DNA from 2 places in the Terrabacter koreensis genome. Region 1 is predicted to be linked to the other one. Evidence: predicted binding sites of a transcription regulator. Region 1 holds the regulator's gene; the other holds the start of a gene.

What was found. The regulator LexA, encoded in region 1, represses DNA repair genes until DNA is damaged. The targets are predictions, from matches to a motif close to TCGAACANNTGTTCGA.
Region 2: a site for LexA is predicted at 3,168-3,183, ahead of ACYVNR_RS02855 (HNH endonuclease signature motif containing protein). Genes of this name have one in related genera too.

The regions. Positions count from the first base shown of each region.
Region 1 covers NZ_BAAGQU010000002.1:314,758-321,948, forward strand. Annotated here, with positions in the region: gene ACYVNR_RS01860 (class I SAM-dependent methyltransferase) at 1-334, opposite strand, end outside; gene ACYVNR_RS01865 (gamma-glutamyltransferase) at 462-1,985, opposite strand; gene ACYVNR_RS01870 (LysR family transcriptional regulator) at 2,052-2,999, opposite strand; gene ACYVNR_RS01875 (Sir2 family NAD-dependent protein deacetylase) at 3,083-4,039, shown strand; gene ACYVNR_RS01880 (hypothetical protein) at 4,071-4,997, opposite strand; gene lexA (transcriptional repressor LexA) at 5,059-5,757, opposite strand; gene ACYVNR_RS01890 (LysM peptidoglycan-binding domain-containing protein) at 6,010-6,423, shown strand; gene ACYVNR_RS01895 (hypothetical protein) at 6,740-7,066, shown strand; gene ACYVNR_RS01900 (alpha/beta hydrolase) at 7,063-7,191, shown strand, end outside.
Region 2 covers NZ_BAAGQU010000004.1:21,491-28,681, reverse strand. Annotated here, with positions in the region: gene ACYVNR_RS02875 (DUF4921 family protein) at 1-268, shown strand, start outside; gene ACYVNR_RS02870 (VOC family protein) at 368-793, shown strand; gene ACYVNR_RS02865 (GntR family transcriptional regulator) at 793-1,425, shown strand; gene ACYVNR_RS02860 (DUF3072 domain-containing protein) at 1,444-1,686, opposite strand; gene ACYVNR_RS02855 (HNH endonuclease signature motif containing protein) at 1,736-2,962, opposite strand; gene ACYVNR_RS02850 (flavin-containing monooxygenase) at 3,245-4,693, opposite strand; gene ACYVNR_RS02845 (NADPH-dependent 2,4-dienoyl-CoA reductase) at 4,760-6,799, shown strand; gene ACYVNR_RS02840 (adenylate/guanylate cyclase domain-containing protein) at 6,822-7,191, opposite strand, start outside.

The DNA.
Region 1 (7,191 bases):
CCAGCGTGCGGGCCGTGGACCACACCCGGCGGAAGCCGTCGAGCAGGTCACCGTCCACGTCGAGCTCGCCGGTGACGTACGCCTGGGCCAGGCCGAGCTCGCCGGGGTGGCGCACGAGACGCCGCAGGGCGGCGGGGTCGCGCAGCACGACCGTCGGTGCGTCGACAGGCCCCGTGACGCTGCCGTCCCACGCCCTGAGGCGCACCGGCAGCCGCCCCCCGAAGAGGGGGGAGACGACGGCCGCCACCCGGGCGGCGACAGAGTCGGGCCGAGGACGGGTCAGCGCTGCCGAGGTGGAGGAGCCGGCGTCGGGGCGGTCGTCGGTCATGGTCATCGAAGAAGGCCTCTCGTAGGGGTCGACGCACAAGGGTTCGGCGCGGGCTGCTCGTCGGATGGGTGGCGTTCGCGAAGAAGGCGGGTGCCCGGTGCCGGCGGGCGATCCTGCGCGCCGGCAAGGTCCGTCAAGGAGATACCCCCACGGCGGCCTCGCGCCGCGCGTCGCCCGCCGCGACGAGCCCGCCCGCTCCGAGGAGGGCCGCGCCGACGCCGCCGAAGTACATGTGCGGGCCCGGGTAGCGGTGCGCGGGCAGCCCCTGGGCCGTGACAGCGGCGGCGATCTCCTCGGAGGGCTCGTGCTCGACCCGCGGCGAACCGTCCTCGAGGAAGCGCACGTGCAGCCGAGGGGCGTCGATGGCGTGCTGGAGGTCGTCGCCCAGGAGCAGGCTGCGACCCAGCACCTGCATCAGCGCCGTCGTGATGCGGTCGGCGCCGGGGGAGCCGACCGCCAGAGCGGCCCCGACGGCGCTCCGCGCAGTCGTCGGGGCCATGTTCGACGCGAGTCGTGTGCCGGGAGGCACCGCGTGCAGACCCAGCCGGTTGAGCTCGGGCTCGCCCAGTGCGTTGTTGAGCAGGATGCCCGTGCCGGGGATCACCATGCCGGCGCCGTAGCCGGCGGACATGGTGATGGCACAGGCGTTTCCGTGCTCGTCGACCGCGGACACGTGGGCGGTGGACGCCGAGGTCGGCAGACCGGCGAGGCCGTGGCGCTCGATCGACTCGAGCAGGGCGTGACCGTCCGCGTCGAGGTCGCGCGAGCGGTCGTGCACCGAGAGGCGGTACGCGAGCACGTGGCGCTGGATGTCGATGACCTCGGGCCAGGTCCAGTGCTCGTGCCGGGCGAGCTGCCCGAGCATCGCGGCGAGCATCGGACCGCCGACCGACGGAGGCGGGTTGAGGGCGACGCTCCACGTGCCCACCGACCGCATCGTCGGGGTGCGCACCACCGCCTCGTATGCCGTCAGGTCGGCCGCCGTGACGAGCCCACCGTTCGCGGCCATGTCGTCCACGAGCACCCGACTGACGGCGCCGGTCGTGAAGAGGGACACCCCCTGCACGGCGAGCAGCTCGAGGATGTCGGCGAGGTCGACGTTGAGGCAGGTCTCGCCGGGCTGCACGGCGCCGCCGTCCGCGCCGGTCACGAGGGCGTGGGCCTCGGCGTCGTCGCCGAAGAGGGTGTCGCGCACGATGCCGAGGTAGAGGGCGGCAGCGGCGCCGATGCGGTAGCCCTCGCGGCAGGCGCGCGCGGACGGCTCGACGAGCCGTCGCCACGGCAGCACGGCGAACGTGTCGCGAGCGAGCGAGAGCGCCTGCAGGGCACCGGAGTTCGCGACCGAGCCGTGTCCGGCGCCGATGGTCACGCCACCGCCGTAGTCGGTGCGCACCTCGCGGACGCCGTGCCCGAAGGCCGACGCGTCGAGGCCACGGCCCGGCATCTCGACGTTGCCGTCGACGACGACGGGGTCGGCGCCGGCGGGCCACACGTTGACGTAGGCGCCGCCCATCAGGCTCACGACACCGGGCTCGGTGCTCATCGCGCTGAGCGCCGCTGCGATGGCGGCGTCGACCGCGTTGCCGCCGTCGGCCGCCGCCTCGAGGCCTGCCTCGAGGGGTGCGGGACCGGTGGCAGCGAGAGCGACCCGTGTCATGACCGCATTCTGCCGGTCACGACGACGTCTGGCGCGGCGTCGTGACCGGCGGGAGTGTCCGGAGGGTCAGGCCTTCGCACCCACGAGCTCGGCGGTGGAGGTCGCGGGGTCGGCGCCGGCGGCCTCGCACAGGGCGTCGAGCGCCGCGGCCACGGCAGGCACGCGCTGCAGGTCGGGGGTCGTCACCGCGAGGATCTGTCGTCGCGAGGCCGGCGACAGGGGCAGGGTCGCGACGTCGTCGTGCTTGGCCGCGTTGAGAATGAGGTCGGGCACGAGGGCCACCCCGAGGCCGGCCGTGACGAGGCCGAGCTGGGCGACGTAGTCCTCGGTCTCGAAGGCGACGTTCGGCCGGAAGCCGGCGGTGTCGGCGAGCGAGAGCAGGTGGCCCCGGCACCGCGGACAGCCGGCGATCCACTCGTCGCCGGAGAAGTCGGTGAGCACCGCGGCCGCGTCGCCCGCGTGGGGGTGCGAGCCGGGCACGACGAGGCGCACCTCGTCGTCCATGAGGCGGCGGGTCACGAGGAGCGAGAGGTCCTCCTCGAGCTCGCCGAGGTCGCCCCCCTCGTAGGCGAAGGCGACGGCGACGTCGCAGTCGCCGTTGCGCAGGGCGGCCAGCGACTCGGGCGGCTCGGCCTCGGTGAAGGTCACCGTGATGTCGGGGTGCTTGGACTTGAGGATCGCGAGGGTTCGCGGCACGAGCGTGGCGGACGAGCTGGGGAACGCCTGGAGGCGCACGCGACCGGCGCGCAGGCCGGCGATCGCGGTGATCTCCTCCTCGGCCGCGTCGAGGGCGGCGAGGACCCCCACGGCGTGACGCGCCAGCACCTGGCCGGCCTCCGTGAGCCGGACCTGCCGGCCGTAGCGCTCGACGAGCACCGTGCCGGTGCGCTGCTCCAGACGTCGCACCATCTGCGAGATGGCCGGCTGGGTGAAGCCGAGGGCGTTGGCGGCGCTCGTGAAGCTTCCCTCGTCGGCGATGGCCTTCATGACCCGTAGGCCCGCAGCATCGATCATGGACCGATCATAACCGGTGATTATGGTTTTCCGTCACTTCTGCACGCTCGGGTGACGCCGGCTCGGAGACGTAGGCTGACCGGGTGCACCAGCCGACCGGCATACCTCCTCGCCCCACCGGCAGCGCCGGCGCGACGACACGCCTCTCGACGTCGCGCACGCTGCCGCTCGAGACGCACGACCTCGGCACGTTGGACGACCTCGTCGATCTCGTGAGCGGCGGGGGCGTCGCGGTGCTGAGCGGGGCGGGCCTCTCCACCGAGTCGGGCATCCCCGACTACCGCGGGCCCGACGGGACCCGACGGGTCGAGCCGATGACCTATGGCGAGTTCGCCGGTAGCAGCGACGCCCGGCGCCGCTACTGGGCCCGCAGCTACATCGGGTGGCAGCGGTTCAACGCCGCGTCGCCCAACGAGGGCCATCGCGTCGTCACCGACCTGCAGCGCGCGGGCTACGTCGGTCCGGTGATCACCCAGAACGTCGACGGTCTGCACCAGGCGGCAGGAGCGACGGACGTCGTCGAGCTGCACGGCTCGCTCGAGCGCGCGGTCTGTCTCACCTGTGGTGAGTACACGTCGCGAATCGGCTTGCACGAGAGGATGACCGAGGCCAACCCCGGCTTCATGGCCCGCTTCGCCGAGGCGGCTGCCTCGGTGGGCTCGCAGTGGGGCGAGCAGGTGCGGCCCGACGGCGACATCGTGCTCGCGGACGCGCTCGTCGAGACCTTCCACGCTCCGCGGTGCCTCGTCTGCGGCAACGACACCGTCAAGCCCGACGTCGTCTTCTTCGGCGAGTCCGTGCCCAAGACCCTGGTGGAGCGGGTCTTCGGCCTCGTCGAGGCGGCCGGGGCCGTGCTGGTCCTCGGGTCGTCGTTGTCGGTGATGAGCGGCTACCGCTTCGTGCGGCGGGCCCACCAGCGCGACGTCCCCGTCGCCATCGTGACCCGGTCGGCCACTCGCGGCGACGCGGAGGCGACGATCCGGCTGCACGCGCCGCTGGGCCAGACGCTGACCGCACTGCGCAAGGCGCTCGGCCACTGACCTGGACCCAGGAGGACCGTCGATGCGGCCGTCACTCCGCCCGGGCGCCGACGTCGCGAGCCTCGTCGGCGGAGACCTCACCGAGGTCCCACAGCTCCTTCGTCTGGACGCCCCAGTACGTCGCGAAGAGCACGATGACGATGACCTCGGCGACGAGGACGAGGTGGGCGAAGCCCGTCACGGTCAGCGCCGCGACGACCGTCGCGGCGAGGGCGGCCGTGAGCGCGACGGCGATGGCGAGGTAGATGCGGCGGTAACCGCCACCGGAGTCGTCACCGACGGCCCGGTGCCGCTCCTCGGTGCGCAGCGCGCTCAGCGCCATGACGGCGATGACGCCGGCCACCATCGTGGCCGCCGCGATGCCGTGGCTCAGCGCGATGAAGCGGTCGCGCAGGACGAGGAAGAGGGCCAGCTCGACGAGGAGGACACCGGCGCAGGCCAGGGTCACGACCACCGAGCGCGCGGTGGGGCGCGCGGCCGCGTCGCGCACCATGGCGCCCCGCTTCAGGGCCGCCACGATGACGGCACCGATGGCCGCGACGACGACGAGCGACCAGATGTTGTTGCGCACCGCCGCCGCGATCTCGGCGGGCGTCTGGGTGTAGGCGTTGGGTCCGCAGCTGAAGTCGGGCACCGTCGGGACCATGGCGACGACGAACGCCATGAAGCCCGAGAAGTTGAGCAATACGTCCTCCTCGGACGAGTGCCCCTTGTAGGCGATGAGGCTGGCCCCGAGCGCACAGAGGGAGCCGACGAAGACCGTGCGCGCGGGCGTGTAGTAGTACGCGCTGATCGACCCGAGCCAGCAGCTGTGGTCGGTCTCCCACCACCACTGGTAGCCGACCGAGAGCAGCAGCATGAGCAGGAGTGCGATCATCGCGCCACGCAGGTAACGGTAGGTGTAGACGACGTCGCGGGTGCGCCCGGCGGCCATGGTGGTCTCCTCTGCAGGACTCACGTCTCCAGAGTCTGGCGTGGGCCGGGGCGATGCGCCTGTCGGACGCAGCCCCGGCGGCCCGTCAGATGCGGCGCAGGACGGCGGTGACCTTGCCCAGGATCGTCGCGTGGTCACCGTCGATGGGGGAGAAGTCCTCGTTGTGCGGCATGAGCCAGACATGGCCGTCGACGCGCTTGAAGGTCTTCACCGTGGCCTCGTTGTCGAGCATCGCCGCGACGACGTCGCCGTTCTCGGCGTGCTGCTGCTGGCGCACGACGACCCAGTCGCCGTCGCAGATCGCCGCGTCGACCATGGAGTCGCCGTTGACCTTGAGCAGGAAGAGGTCGCCCTCGCCGACGAGCTGCTTGGGCAGCGGGAAGACGTCCTCGACGACCTCCTCGGCCGTGATCGGGACGCCGGCGGCGATCTGCCCGAGGACGGGGACGTAGGAGGCCTCGGGGCGGGCGTCGCCCGAGTCGGTCTCGGTGTCGTAATGGGTGCCGCTGCGGCTGCCGACCTCCTCCGCCGTCGCGTCGGGCGAGACGATCTCGAGGGCGCGCGGCCGGTTGGGGTCACGTCGCAGGTAGCCCTTGGTCACGAGGGCGTTGAGCTGGTGGGAGACGCTCGAGGGGCTTGCGAGGCCGACGGCGTCGCCGATCTCGCGCATGCTCGGCGGGTAGCCCCGGCGGTCGACGGAGTTGCGGATCACCTCGAGCACTCGCCGCTGACGCACGGTCAGCCCGTCGCCGGTCTCGCGGTCGGGAAGCTCGGTCACGCCCATGGTGTCCCCTTCGTCGGCTCGTCAGACCGTCTGCTGAACGCGGGTCGCAAGCGGCTCGGGAAACCGCTCGGGACCCAGTGTCAGTGGTGGCTGGTGAGGTGTGTGGTGTGAGGAAAGAGTAACGAGGTTCGAACACAGTTGCCAAACACCTGTTCGATGCGTGTCTCGACTTCCTCGAACATACGTGCTACAAATCGTACAGACGTTCTATCGAACACGTGTTCGCCAGATCAGCAGCAAGGGGAGGTCACCATGAGCGCCATCGTCCTCGAGGCCGTTCGTCAGCAGCAGACCAGCGAGCCGCGGCCCGCCGCACGCCCGCATCTCGTCCTCGTGCCGACCGGGCGCGACGCAGCCCGTGCAGCTCGTGCCGCCCGTGCAGCCCAGCCGCCGCTGCGCCTGACCCGGTTCGGCCGCCTCGTGGTCGCCCTGCTCGTCGCCGCAGTCGTCTCCCTGCTCGCCGTCGGGCTCGCCGGCCAGCTCGCCTCGGCCTCGGGCGAGCCCCGTACCGTCACCGTCACCGCGGGCCAGACCTTGTCGGGCATCGCGGCCCGCGAGCTCCCGCAGCTGCCCGTCACCGACGGCGTCGTCGAGCTCCAGGTCGCCAACAGCCTCAGCACCACCCAGATCCACGTCGGGCAGCAGCTCGTCATCCCGGGTCGCTGACGCCCGGAGTTTCCCGGGTCTGAGGCCCCTTGCGTATGCCGTCCGGCTGGCGGCCGCGTGCCTCGACCCTTCCGATCGGCCGCGTTGGCTCCACCTCCAGCGGCTGGCGGATGCGGCGCTTCGACCCCGCCGTTCCCGCCCGGACGCCGCACCCCTGAGGAGGGGGTGCGGCGTTCTGCTGTGTCAGCGCCCCTTTTGCCGGCCCTTTGCCGGCCCTTTGCCGGCCCTGTGGTGCCCTTTGCCGGGGCTGTGGATGACGCGCACCGGGCGCGGCGACCGCGACCTAGCGTGGCTGCTCTCGGGAAGGGAGCAGGGGATGAGGTACGAGATCGACATCCGGACGCTGCGCGCCAGCGTCGCCACGATCGAGGAGGTGCTCGCCGAGGTGCGGCGGCTCGGGCTCGCCGACGACCTGCGGCCGGTCGCCGCGGGGCTGCCGGGCGGCCGCTGCGCCTCGGGCAGGTCGCAGGTGGCTGCCGCGTGGCAGGCGCGACTGGCGACGGCGCAGTGGGAGCTGCGCGAGCTCGGCCGGTGCGTGAGTCTGGCGGCCGACGGCTACGACGCCGTGGAGCGCGTGGTCCAGCAGGCACTCGGCACGGGGGACGACCCGCGGCGCGACGGCCCCCGGCGCAGCGCCCGATGACGGCGGCTGCGGCGGGCGGCGCCCTGCGGGTGCGCGATGTCCGCGCGGGACGTCCCCAGCTGCTGCTCGAGGTGAGCCGGCGCCTGGAGGAGCGACGCCGCCGCCTCGTCGTGCTGTCCGAGCTG
Region 2 (7,191 bases), on a different contig from region 1:
CTCCGACCTCGTCCACGCCTGCCACGCGGCCACGGGCGTGCACGTGCCGTCGAACGAGGAGTGGCACCACCGGCCGCCCTCCGTGGACCAGCCGATGCCGCTGCGGGCCGTGCTCAAGTGGCGGATCTCCACGCTCGCCGGCTTCGAGGGCGGCACGAAGATCTACGTCAACACGATCGACCCCTGGACGGTGCACGACCGCGCCGTCGCCCGGCTGCGCGAGCTCGTCGAGGCCGGCGCCGTCTCCGACGGCGTCGAGATCGGCTGAAGGCCTCGGTCCCAGCGAGGCCTGGCACCACCGTTGACGCGTGCCGGCGGCGTATGTATACAAGAGAGATTCCTGCATACATCCGACCCAGGAGGACACGTGACCCAACGCCCTTGCTTCCACCTCGCCGTGCCCGTCGACGACCTGGCCCGGGCCCGGGACTTCTACGGCGGGGTCCTCGGGCTCGAGGAGGGGCGGTCGGCCGAGCACTGGGTCGACTGGAACTTCTACGGCCACCAGGTCGTGACCCACGTGGCCCCGGGAGGTTCACCCGGGCCGGCCGCACACAACGCCGTCGACGGCCACAGCGTGCCGGTGCCGCACTTCGGGTGCGTCCTGGCCGTCGACGACTTCCACGACCTGGCGTCGAAGATGAAGGCGGCCGGCGCGTCGTTCGTCATCGAGCCCTACCTCCGCTTCGCGGGCGAGCCCGGCGAGCAGTGGACGATGTTCTTCCTCGACCCGGCCGGGAACGCCATGGAGTTCAAGGCGTTCGCCGACGAGTCGCAGATCTTCGCGAAGTAGTGGGGACGGACGGCAGGGACACCAAGGCCGCCCGCGTCTACGAGGCCCTGCGCGCCGGGATCCTCTCGGGCGAGCTCGTCGCCGGGAGCGCGCTCGACGAGGTGTCGCTGGCAGATGCGCACGGCGTCTCACGCACTCCGGTGCGCGAGGCCCTGCGGACGCTGACGAGCGAGGGACTGCTCGTGCCCGGGAGCCGCCGACAGCTGCTCGTCGTCGACGTGTCGGAGCGGCACCGGTCCGAGATCGTCGCGATCCGGGTCGCGCTCGAGGGTGCTGCGGCTGCCGAGGCGTGTGCCCGTGCGACACCGGACGACGTCGACGCGCTGCGGCTGCTCACCATCAAGCAGCGTCGGAGCGCCGACACGGACGATTCCGAGTCCTTCCTGCGGCTCGACGAGGAGTTCCACCGGGCGCTGGCGGCAGTGGCTGCCATGCCGACGCTCTCCCGCCTGCTGACGCAGCTCGGGGCCTTCGTGCGCCTCACGCGCCTCGGTGAGCCGACGGGTCGCCGGCACATGCGCGGCCTGACGCGCGAGCACGAGCACCTCGTCGACCTGCTCGAGGCCCGAGAGGCGGCCGGGCTGCGCGAAGCCCTCGAGGCCCACATCTCCTCCACCGCCCAGCGACGCTGACCCGTGCCGCGGGCCGTCTCAGTCGGACGCGCCGCGACCCGTCTGGGCCTGGAGCCGGTCGATGTGCTCGCTCGCCTCGGCCTTGGTCAGGTCTGCGGGGAGCGTCTCGCCTGCCTCGCGGGCGAGGGTCTCCAGGTAGCTGCGCTGCGCACCGGTCATCGCCTCGTCGCCGGTGACCCAGTCCTCGGGGTCCTTGATCGTCGAGTCGCCCGAGGCGCCACCGATGACGTCGTCGTTCGAAGGTGTGTTCGATGTGGTCATGAGGTCGGCGTACCCGATTCGCGGCGCCGAACCACCACCCTCTTCAGTCTCAGAAGGGCGGCGGATCGTCGCCCGGCGGGCCGATGCCTTCGCGCCAGTCCTTGGGGTAGGTCGTGTGGGTGCGGCCGGTCAGGGTGGTCCACTGCAAGCCGCCGTCGGCGACGGGGGTGCTGGTCCAGACCTGGTGGGTCTTGAGGTTGTGGTGCCGGCGTTCCTTGGCGTAGAAGTTCGTCACGGCTGTCTCACCGGCCGGCCACGGGATCTCGTGGTCGAGGTCGCAGCGGGTGGCCGGGGTGGTGCAGTCGGGGCCGCGGCAGGTGCCGTCGACGGCGCGGACGTGCTCGACCATCGCCGTGGTGGGCCGGTAGGCCTTCGTCGGGCGGCTGATCGCGTGGCCGTCGCGAACATTCACCGGCAGGGTCTGCCACACCGACCCGGGGCGGGTCATGAGCTCGCGGGCATGGGCGGCGGTGACCCAGCCGTGCCCGGGCAGCTCGCACGCCGCGTCGCTGTGGCCGGTGGCGACCTCGAACGGCACGACCAGCCACACCCGCGCCGCCGCGTCACCGGTCATCTCGTCCGTCACTTTGGCGGGGTCGAGGTGGCCACTGAGCAGGGCTGCGGTGGCCAGGTCGCAGCGCAGCTGGTCCAGGGTGCGCGGGTCGCCGGAGCCGCGCCTGGCGCGGGCATCGGCGTCGAGCCGGTCCATGACCCCCGCGATCGTGCCCGCGTCGGCGGTGATCGTCAGGCAGCCCATACCGTCCTCGACCATCCGCCCGAACACACCCCGCCGGGCCTTGGCCTGCGCGCGCCGCTCGTCCGCGCCGCGGGTGTCGACCGAGGCGACGGCCCGCCGCAACCGGGCCGAGAACGTCCGCTGCCCCACCGGCCGCCCGTCCCGAGACGGCGCGAGCACCGCCTCCTCCACCGTCGCGACGTCCGCGTCCGAGAGCTGCACCGTCTCGCACGCGACCTGCACCGCCCGGTAGAGCGACGTCCCGCCCTCACGCAGCGCGGCCAGCAGACGCCGGTGTCGCCGTGGGGCCGTCGCGAGCGTCAACCGGCGCCCCACCTCACCGGCCCCGACGCCGGTCCCGAGGGCGATCTCCTCCGCGACGACCCGCACCGGCGACACCAGCGCCGCAGCCCGCCGCGAGGACCCCGCCGGCAGGGCGGCGATCTGCTGCTCCGCGATCGTGTGCAACGCCCCGTACGCCGCGATCAGGTCCGCCTCGACGCGGGCTTTGGCCGCCTCGAGCGCCTCGATCTGCGCCATCACCCGTTCACTCGAACGCAGCAGGCTCTCCGTCGCCGCCACCGACCGCGTCCGTTCGTCCGGCACGCAACGATGACCGGTGTCGGCCGGGGCGTACTCCACCTCGGCGTGCAACCGGCCCAGCCACGTCGACTCGGCAGGGGTTCGCGATGACGCGACGTACGGCATACGAACCCTCCCCTGTGCGGCGTTTCGACTAATCCATTAGAACACGTGTTCGACAAATCGGGAAGGGGGAATGCGTATCTGTGGAGAACGGATTGCTTTGCCACGCAAGCCGTCTCACCGCGAGAAGGCCATCGCCTCGGTGACGTCGCCCCTGAGCATGTCGCGCCGGTCGAGCAGGTAGTTCTGCCGCATCAGCCACGGCGCGGCGTCACCCTGCTGCGGCAGCTCGCCCGCGGCCCGCTCGACGTAACCCGAGCGCAGCGGCAGCAACGGCCGCCCCTCCATCCCCTCCGGCGCCCGGGGTACGGCGACGCGCCAGCCGTTGCGCTCCATGTGGTTGAGCAGGCGGCAGACGTAGCGGCTCGCAAGGTCGGCGCGCAGCGTCCACGAGGCGTTGACGTAGCCGATGGTGACGGCGAGGTTCGGCACGTCGGCGAACATCGCGCCGCGGTAGACGGTGAGCTCGCCTGTGGGCCGGCGTTCCCCGTCGACGGTGAACTCGATGCCGCCGGCAACCTTGATGCGCAGGCCGGTAGCCGTGACGACGACGTCGGCGGCCAGCTCGCGCCCCGACCGCAGCCGTATGCCGTCGGGCGTGAACGTCTCGATCGTGTCGGTGACGACGTGGGCGCGTCCCGAGCGCACCGCCTCGAAGAGGTCGCCGTCCGGGACGACGCAGAGGCGCTGGTCCCAGGGGTCGTAGGTGGGGGTGAAGTGGTCGCTCACCAGCGTCGTCGACCCGAGCGCGCGGGCGGCGCCCTTGGACAGCAGGGACTTCGCAACGGCCGGCCGCCGCCGGCTCAGCTCGTAGAAGGCCATCGTCGCGAGGACGTTCTTGTAGCGGGCGACGACTCCGCCGGCGCGCGACGGCAGCACCTGCTGCACCACGTCGCGCACGCGGTCGCGTCGTGGCAGCGCCGTCACCCACGTCGCGGTGCGCTGGAGCATGGTGACGTCGGCCCCGAGGTCGGCGAGCGACGGCACCAGCGTCACGGCCGTCGCGCCGGAGCCGATGACGACGACCTTGCGGCCCGCGACGGGCAGCCCCTCGGGCCAGAACTGCGGGTGCACGACGTCCCCGGCGAACGAGCCGATGCCCGGAAGCTCGGGATCGTGGGGCCGCTCGTAGTCGTAGTAGCCGCTGCACAGCTGGAGGAAACGGCACGTGAGCTGCTCCGAGCCACCACCCGCGCGCTCCACCGTGACCGTCCAGCGAGCCTCCACGGACGACCACGAGGCAGCCACCACCTGGTGCCCGAACCGGATGTGCCGGTCGATGCCGTGCTTGCGAGCCGTCGACTCGAGGTACGCCAAGATCTTCGGGCCGTCGGCGATGGCGTCGGGGTCGGTCCACGGCTCGAACGGGAAGCCGAGCGTCATCATGTCGGAGTCGGACCGCACTCCCGGGTAGCGGAACAGGTCCCACGTGCCGCCGAGGGAGGCGCGCGCCTCGAGGATCGCGTACGTGCGGGTCGGGGCCTCGGTCTGAAGGCGGTAGGCCGCCCCGATGCCGGACAGGCCGGCGCCGACGACGAGGACGTCCACGTGCTCGATCTGGCTCACCCCGACATTGTGACCCACGCCGCGCTCGCCCTACCCGCGGGTAACCGAGCGGCTACGCTCGACCGCGTGACGGCACTTCCCGCGACCTCCACCGCCTACCCGCACCTGCTCGAGCCGCTCGACCTGGGGTTCACGACGCTGCGCAACCGCGTCGTCATGGGGTCGATGCACACGGGGCTGGAGGACCGCGCGAAGGACTTCGACCGCCTCGCCGCCTACTACGCGGAGCGCGCCCGCGGCGGCGTCGGCCTCATCGTCACTGGCGGCTTCGCCCCCAACCTCGCCGGAGCCCTCTACCCCGGCGGCTCGGTGCTCGTCACCGAGCGCCAGGCCCGTCGGCACGAGGTCATCACCAACGCGGTGCACCGCGAGGGCGGCAAGATCGCCCTGCAGATCCTCCACGCGGGGCGCTACGCGTACCACCCCCTCGCGGTGTCGGCCTCGGCCACGAAGGCCCCCATCTCGCGCTTCACCGCCCGCGCGCTCAGCGCCCGCGGCATCCGCAGCACCATCGGCGCGTACGCGCGTTGTGCCCGTCTCGCGAAGCGGGCCGGCTACGACGGCGTCGAGATCATGGCGTCCGAGGGCTACCTGCTCAACCAGTTCCTCGCGCCGCGCACCAACCACCGCACCGACGAGTGGGGCGGCTCCGCCGCGAACCGCCGCCGCCTGCCCGTCGAGGTCGTGCGTGCCGTGCGCGAGGCCGCCGGTCCCGACTTCGTCATCGTCTACCGCCTCTCGATGCTCGACCTCGTGCCCGACGGTCAGACGTGGGACGAGATCGTCGCACTCGCCAAGGAGGTCGAGGCGGCCGGCGCCACGATCATCAACACCGGCATCGGCTGGCACGAGGCCCGCGTGCCCACCATCGTCACCTCGGTGCCGCGCGGCGCCTTCACGCGCGTCACGGCCAAGCTGCGTCCCGAGGTCTCCGTGCCGGTCGTGACGAGCAACCGCATCTCGATGCCCGACCTCGCCGAGCAGGTCATCGCCGACGGCACGGCGGACCTCGTCTCGATGGCGCGCCCGTTCCTGGCCGACCCCGACTGGGTGGCCAAGGCCGCGAGCGACCGGGCCGACGAGATCAACACCTGCATCGCCTGCAACCAGGCCTGCCTCGACCACACCTTCGCGAAGAAGACGGCGACCTGCCTCGTCAACCCGCGGGCCGTCCGCGAGACGACCCTCGTGCTCGCCCCGAGCCGGCGCAGCAAGCACGTCGCCGTCGTCGGTGGCGGCCCGGCCGGTCTCGCCGCGGCGGTCGCCCTCACCGAGCGCGGCCACCGGGTCGAGCTGTTCGAGGCGTCCGACGACCTCGGTGGCCAGTTCGCCATCGCGATGCGCATCCCGGGCAAGGAGGAGTTCGCCGAGACGATCCGCTACTACCGCAGGCGCCTCGAGCTGGGCGACGTCAAGGTGCACCTCGGCCGCAGGGCCGGCGCCGATGACCTCACCGACTTCGACGAGGTGGTCGTCGCCACGGGGGTCGAGCCGCGCATCCCGGACGTGCCGGGCGTCGACCACCCGAAGGTCGTCACGTATGCCGCCGCGGTCCGCGGCGAGGCGCCCGTCGGTCGGCGTGTGGCCGTCATGGGCGCGGGCGGCATCGGTGTCGACGTCTCGGAGTTCCTGACGCACGTCGAGTCGCCGTTGACCGTCGACGCGTGGATGGCCGAGTGGGGTGTCGGGTCCCCCGACGCGTCGCGCGGCGGCCTCGTCGCCGCGGCACCCACCCCCTCGCCGCGGGAGGTGCACCTGCTCCAGCGCAAGGCCACCCCGATCGGCAAGGGGCTCGGCAAGACGACCGGCTGGGTCCATCGAGCGGCCTTGAAGGCCAAGGGAGTCCACCACCACGTGGGCGTCAACTACGAGCGCATCGACGATGCCGGCCTGCACATCACGCACGGCGAGCAGCGGTCCGACCCGCAGGTGCTCGACGTCGACACGATCGTGCTCTGCACCGGCCAGGAGTCGGTCGACACCCTCGGCCCGGCCCTGGCCGAGCGCGGCGTCAAGGTCCACGTCATCGGCGGCGCCGACGTCGCAGCAGAGCTCGACGCGAAGCGAGCCATCCGGCAGGCGACAGAGCTCGCCGCCACGATCTGAGGTTCCGCGTCGTGGGCGCGCCTCACGTTCTCTCACGGTCGAGCAGGAACGTGCGCATGGGGCCCTTGCTCTTCACGGCGATCGTGCCGCGTGGTCGCAGCACGAACGCGTCGCCGAGGGCGGCCGCGACCCGCTCGGTCACGTGGATCTCGCCCGGGAGGCCGTGCGACTCCATGCGGCTGGCCGTGTTCACCGTGTCGCCCCACAGGTCGTAGATGAACTTGCGTCGTCCGATGACCCCGGCGACGGCCGTCCCGGTGTCGATGCCGATGCGCACCGCGAGCCACTCGCAGCCGGGCTCGCGGGCGATGGCGGCGATCTCGGCGCGCATCGCGAGCGCCACCCGGGCCACGGCCTCGACGTGGCCGGGCCGCCGCTCCGGCAGTCCACCC